Regions from separate parts of the Streptomyces sp. Je 1-4 4N24 genome, predicted to be linked through region 1. Evidence: riboswitches for the same ligand, from Rfam matches in the RefSeq annotation. Region 1 holds a riboswitch; the other holds the start of a gene.
The links. Region 1 has a riboswitch for cyclic di-AMP ahead of SLV14N_RS21825 (M23 family metallopeptidase). Riboswitches for the same ligand answer to the same signal wherever they lie in the genome.
Positions count from the first base shown of each region.

Region 2: it holds a riboswitch for cyclic di-AMP, as region 1 does, so the genes downstream of both, SLV14N_RS24420 (transglycosylase family protein) here and SLV14N_RS21825 (M23 family metallopeptidase) in region 1, are expected to answer to the same signal.

Region 1 covers NZ_CP110836.1:5,000,595-5,003,795, forward strand. The annotation lists gene SLV14N_RS21815 (PP2C family protein-serine/threonine phosphatase) at 1-226, shown strand, start outside; gene SLV14N_RS21820 (DUF2332 domain-containing protein) at 473-1,606, opposite strand; cyclic di-AMP (ydaO/yuaA leader) riboswitch at 1,892-2,046, shown strand; gene SLV14N_RS21825 (M23 family metallopeptidase) at 2,058-3,170, shown strand.
Region 2 covers NZ_CP110836.1:5,554,087-5,557,287, forward strand. The annotation lists gene SLV14N_RS24410 (cytochrome P450) at 1-201, shown strand, start outside; gene SLV14N_RS24415 (transglycosylase family protein) at 523-1,581, shown strand; cyclic di-AMP (ydaO/yuaA leader) riboswitch at 1,792-2,003, shown strand; gene SLV14N_RS24420 (transglycosylase family protein) at 2,011-2,670, shown strand; gene eno (phosphopyruvate hydratase) at 2,961-3,201, shown strand, end outside.

The sequences.
Region 1 (3,201 bases):
GTTCTTCCCGGCCGGGGCCCTGCTGCTCTTCTTCACCGACGGGGTGACCGAGGCCCGGGACCTGCTCGGCCGCTTCTACAACCCGTCGAGCAAACTGCGCGGCTGCCGCTTCCCCGGCCCGGACGTCCTCCTGGACACCGTCGTCGAGGACGTCGCACGCCATACGGGCGGCGCGCCGGCCGACGATATGGCGCTGCTGGCGGTGCAGCGGCCGATGGGGGCGTAGGCGTCGGCGTTCGTAGGGGCCTGGGGGCGACCTACGGGGCGGGGCCGCGGAGGGGCGTGGGCGCTGCGTACGGGAGCCGGGGCGCGCGTAGGGGAATCGGGGCGCGCGTACGGGAATCGGGGCGCGTCCGGGGCCGGGCTGGGTGTACGGGTCGGGCCGTGTGTATGGGAGGCCGTGTTGCGCGTACGGGGTATCGGGCCGTGTGTATGGGAGGTCAGGTCGCGCGTACGGATATCGGGGCCGCGCTCAGCTCCCCGGGATGTCCGTCGCCCCGGGGAGGCCGTGCAGGCTCTGGCCGTGCGGGCCGGTGAGTGCGACCGGGTGCCCGTCGAGCGCGAGGGTCAGCAGCAGCGGGTCGTCCGGGCGGGGCGAGTGGTGTGCCGGGCCGGTGATCCAGGGCAACACGGAGTGGTGCTCGTTGGAGATCCAGTGGCCGCCGCCGGGCCGTCCGTCGAGCAGAGACCGTACGAGCCGGGCGAACTCCTCGCGGCGGGCGGGCGGGAGGTAGGTCAGCACCGAGCTGTGGAAGATGACCAGCGTCGCCTCGGGCGGCGCCTCGGCGGCGAGCGCGGGCAGCTCGTCGAGCAGATCGCCGCGCACCATCCGCGGCCGCGGCGCCGGCCGCACCGCTTCGACGGCCGCGGACAGCCGCGCCGTACGCTCCCCGTCGCCCGGCCATACGAGCGCCTGCAGCCAGCGCAGATCATCCGGTTCGGCAACCGGGTCGAGCGGGTCGAGGTCGATGCCGGCCCGCCACACGATCTCCGGCATCCGGTCGGGCAGCTCGTCGGCGGCCCCTCCCGTACGGCAGGTGAGCTCCAGCGGGCTCTCCGGCGCCCCCAGCTCGGTGCGGAGGGCGCCCGCCCGGCGGCCGTCCCCGTCCTCGCCGTCGGCCTCGTACCGGTAGCGATAGCGGTCGGGGTGCAGACACAGTCCCGCGGACGTACCGGCCTCCAGCAGCGCCAGCGGCTGCGGCAGACGGGCGAGCAGCGGCAGCAGGGTGGCGCAGCGGGCCGGTTCGTTGGTCTGGGTGGCGCGCTGCATGATCACCGTGCGTACCTCGTCCCAGTGCCGGATCGTCCACTCGCGCCAGCGCCCGTACGCGGCCTCACCGCGCGGGCCCGTTTCGGCGTGCGGGCCGTCGAGATAACGGACGGCGGCGAGCAGGAGATTCGGCTGCTGTTTGTTGCCGGCGGGCAGCGATCCCGACAGCAGGTCGCAGAGCTCCGCGTCCTGGCTGATCCGCGCGCTCAGCTCCTCGTGCGCGTCCGACCGGCCCCGCGCCTCCCGCCAGGAGAACTCCCGGTACCGCTCCGCCACTCCCCACGCGATACCGGCAGCACGTCCGGCGTTCCCGGTGTTCCCGACGTTGACGACCATGATCCGACGTTACTGCTCTCACCCTCCGTAATTGAGGGGCACCCCTCCGCATAACGACTGGTGCACAATCCGCGCGAGATCGTTTAGCGCCGGGCGGTCAACTCGCCCGTTTTGTGGCCGTGGTGGCCGAAAAAGTCCATGCCACAGCTTGTGCTGAGCCGATAAGGATTCGTGGGAACGCTTGGAATTCGGTCGCCATCTCTATTACTGTCCGATAACGCAGCGCGGTCGTCCCAGCCGTCGCAAGAGGCGGCACCGCGCGCCGACGCCGAATCCCGCACGCGCTTTTCACGCACCCCCAAGCACTTCGAACTGCACCAAGGGAACCGGGGAACCACTTCCTTGGGGTGAATCGGACGCCCTCCGCCAGCGGGCGCCCGTAGGAGACCTTCCTGCTCCGAACCCGTCAGCTAACCCGGTAGGCGAGAAGGAAGGAAAGGAGTGCGCCTCCGTGGCGTCCAACAGGCCTGCCCCCGAGTCTCCGTCCGCCTACGAGCTCGATGACCGAGGTGCCTTCCCCGGCCCCGGTGCCGATGACGGCGACGGACCGTGGGAGGAGTGGAATCCCACCGAGGAATCCACCCGTTCCGTCCGCGGCAAACACCGGGTGGCCAAGCAGCGCGGCGGCGGACTCGCCCGCAGCGGCACCGTCCTGGGTGTCGGTGTCATCGCGGCGGTCGGCGCGGGCGGAATGGCCTCGGCCGAGGACCGTCCGCCGGTGCCGATCTCGATGCCCGACATCGGCGGGATGGCCGACGACCTCTCCGAAAACCTGCCGGACGCCAAGTCGCTTCCCGGCATCGGCGAGCTGATATCCGACGAGGACTCCGCATCCGCTGTCGCCGACGACGCGGCTCCTGCCGCCTCCGGGCCGCTCACCCGGGCCACGCAGGCGAGCGCGGACACGGGCGGCGGCACGGGCGCCGGTGAGGCGCTGCGCAGCCGCATCCTCCAGCAGGCTGACGCGCAGCAGGGCGCCGCCGAGCAGGAGGCACGCGACACCGCCGAACAGGCCGCCGTCCAGCAGGTCGCAACGGAAGCCGCCGCCCACCAGAAGTCGGCCGAAAAGGCCGCAGCAGCCAAGAAGGCGGCCGAGATGGAGGCCAAGCGCAAGGCCGAGGAAGCGGCCCGTCAGAAGGCGGAGGCCGAACGCCTCGCCAAACTGGCGAAGAGCTTCATCGCCCCCGTGTCCTCCTACACGCTCACCGCCAGTTTCGGCCAGGCCGGCGACCGCTGGGCCGCGGACCACACCGGACAGGACTTCGCCGCGCCGACCGGCACTCCCGTCAAGGCGCTGCACTCCGGCACCATCACCCAGGCCGGCTGGGCCGGTTCGTACGGCTACCGCATCGTCCTCACCCTCGACGACGGCACCGAAGTCTGGTTCTGCCACCTCTCCTCGATGGTGAAGACCTCCGGCAAGGTCAACACTGGCGATGTCATCGGCCGCGTCGGCGCCACCGGCAATGTCACCGGCCCCCACCTCCACCTGGAGGTACGCCCCGACGCCGGCGACCCGGTCGACCCCATGCCGTGGCTCCGCGACCACGGCATCAATGTGTGAGCGACTGCCTCAGCGTGTGACTGGCTGCCTC
Region 2 (3,201 bases), 550 kb from region 1:
CTGGGATACGGGCACGGCATCCACTACTGCCTGGGTGCGCCGCTCGCCCGCCTCGAAGGGCAGAGTGCGCTGGCGACCCTGCTGACCCGGCTCCCGGACATCCGGCTTGCCGCGGAACCTGACGATTTGCGCTGGCGTGGCGGGCTCATCATGCGCGGACTGCGTTCACTTCCGGTGGAGTTCACTCCGGAGCGTCCCTGACCAGCGACGAAGCCCGATGTGACACAGAGTCAACTGCGTGACCTTTACGTGATCCGCACTACACCGACTTGTGACTACCTCTGACCCCGGCTACCTTTCGACCCGACGATCGACAGGCTTCACTCGATCGGTCGAAGCGGTGATGTGGGGGACCGGTGTAACGGTGCCGCTCGCGTGCGTCGGCCGGCCGGAAGCCCCGTCGAGCAGCTCGAAGAGCTCGTCGAACAACTCAACCGCCGCGCGAAAGGCATCCGCATGCGTTCCGGGAACGGCCGACATCGTCGACCCCGTCAGGCACCGGCCATCTTTGTCACGGCGGGAGTGACCGGCGCAGGCCTCGCCCTGCCGCTGTTCGCCGCGAGCGGTGCACAGGCCGCCGACACCGCGACCTGGGACAAGGTCGCCCAGTGTGAGAGCGGCGGGGTGTGGAGCGCGGCGTCGGGCAACGGCTACTACGGCGGCCTGCAGCTCACCCAGGAGATGTGGGACAACTACGGCGGCTCGTCCTATGCGTCGCGCCCCGACCTCGCCAGCCGCTCCCAGCAGATCGCGGTCGCCGAGTCGATCCTCGACGACCGCGGGCCGGACGCCTGGCCGAGCTGTGCGGTGAACGCCGGGCTGACCGACGACGGCCGGGCACCGGAGGTCGACCCGGGCAGCACCAGCACCCCGGCGCCCGACCCCTCGGACTCCGAGGGCTCCCTCGACCCCTGGGACACCCCCGGTTCCTCCGACGCCCACGACGGCGCGGACTCCTCCGGACGGAACGACGGGTCCAGCGACAAGCCCAGCGACGGGCCCAGTGATAAGCCCAGCGACGAGCCCAGTGATGAGTCGAGCGGGCTGCCGTCCGACGAGACGCCCTCGCCCGACGCTTCGGACACCGCCGAGCCCGGCGACTCGTCCACGAGCCCGGAGCCGTCCGACCCGGCGACGCCCGGAGACCGGGACGGCGACCAGGGCGACGACCGGGGTGGCAACCGGGACGACGACCCGTCGCAGTCCGCCGACCCGTCCGACGACCCCTCCGCGGACCCGTCCGACGGCGGCAGCCGTACGGACAGCAGCGGCACCCCGCACGAGGTGCCCAAGGGCAAGCACCGCGGCGAGGCGGGCGACGGGGAGGGCGGTGACGGTGACGGCGGCCGGTCCTCCGGCGGTCGGCACGCCTCGCGCGGCGATGACGCGCACCGCACGGGCCCGGCGGCCGACGGCGACTACACGGTGCGCCCGGGTGACAGCCTGTCAGCCATCGCCACGGCCCACCGGCTGCCCGGCGGATGGGCCGAGCTCTACGACCGCAACGAGGGCGTCATCGGCTCCGACGCGGACCTGATCCAGCCCGGCCAGCAGCTCGATCTCGGCCGGAACGCAGGGTAGTTCGGCACCCTTCGCCCTCTTTTGGGAAAGTGAGACAAGGGTCTCGTTGACTGTGGTGGGGCCCGGGTTACTCAACCCCGGCATACCGGGCCTCACCTGCGGATATGTAACCAACCCGTGATCAAAAACGGTCAACTTGGTTCAGATGGTGGGGTTTGAACCCCAAGGGGATTACTGCTTAACGTCAGGACCGCTCGCCAAAGCGGGCCCTTCGATCACACGCCGAATCCTGCCGGTGGTCGAAGGCACTTGACGCGCAAGCGCCGAAGGCAGGAGCGGGGGACCCAGGATTTGTGCCGGCCCCGCCCGTGAAAACGGGTCAACCGGCTTGGGGTGAAGCCACGTGCGTTCTGCGCACACGGCCGGGCGACTCATCAGTCCGAACCCGACAGCTCACCTCGTAGGCGTCGGTGAGGAAACGAACGAACCATGCTGATCTTCAAGGGCAAGCACCGTCGTCCCTCCAAGGCCGTCCGCGTCGCCACCCTCGCCGGTGTGGCCGGTGCCGCCGTGGCCGTGCCGCTGATGGGCGCCACCTCCGCCTCCGCCGCCTCCGTCGCCACCTGGGACAAGGTCGCCCAGTGCGAGTCCGGCGGCAACTGGTCGATCAACACCGGTAACGGCTACTACGGTGGCCTGCAGTTCTCCAACTCCAGCTGGGCCGCCGCCGGTGGCACCCAGTACGCGCCGCGCGCCGACCTGGCCACCAAGGCCCAGCAGATCGCCGCCGCCGAGAAGCTCCTCGCCATCCAGGGCCCGGGTGCCTGGACCTGCGCCGGTGCGGGCAACCTGACCGCCGGTGGCCCCGCCGCCGACGTCGACACCTCCGCGCAGACCAAGTCCGCGCCGAAGCAGGAGTCCGCCAAGCCGGAGGCCAAGAAGGCCCCGTCCGCCTCCGAGGACCGTGCCTCGCGGTCCGCCGAGCGCAAGTCCACGGGTGACGGCAACTACACCGTCAAGGCGGGCGACACCCTCGCAAAGATCGCCAAGGCCCACGGCACCGACTGGAAGTCCGTCTACAAGGCGAACAAGTCGGTCATCGGCGGCAACCCGAACCTGATCATCCCCGGTCAGCAGCTCACCGTCTGAGCCGCTTTCTCACCGGGGCTCCGGGCCCGAGCGGCGGGCCCCCTTCCTCCGTGAGACCGCCCCGCCACGGCACGCCCTTCCCCCGGCGCGCCGTGGCGGGGTTTCTCATGTCCCGGGTCACGGGCCCGGAGCGCCCCGGCGGGCGGCAGGCCGCTGACCGGCGCTGTTCAGCAACTTTTCCCGTTTAGTGAACAATGTGCCCAAACGTCCCGTGAACTGGGCCTTTGGGCCTGTTTTCGTCCCACGGAGCGGGCCAAGGGCAGGCGGACGCGCCCGGGGCCGTTAGGCTCATGCGCAGAACGCCAGACACCCACGAAGGAGACAACGTGCCGTCGATCGACGTCGTCGTAGCCCGCGAAATTCTCGACTCGCGAGGTAATCCCACGGTCGAGGTCGAGGTCGGCCTCGACGACGGCAGCACCGGCCGTGCCGCCGTCCCGTCCGGCGCCTCCACCGGCGCCTTCGAGGCCATCGAGCTCCGTGACGGCGACCCGAACCGCTACCTGGGCAAGGGCGTGGAGAAGGCCGTCC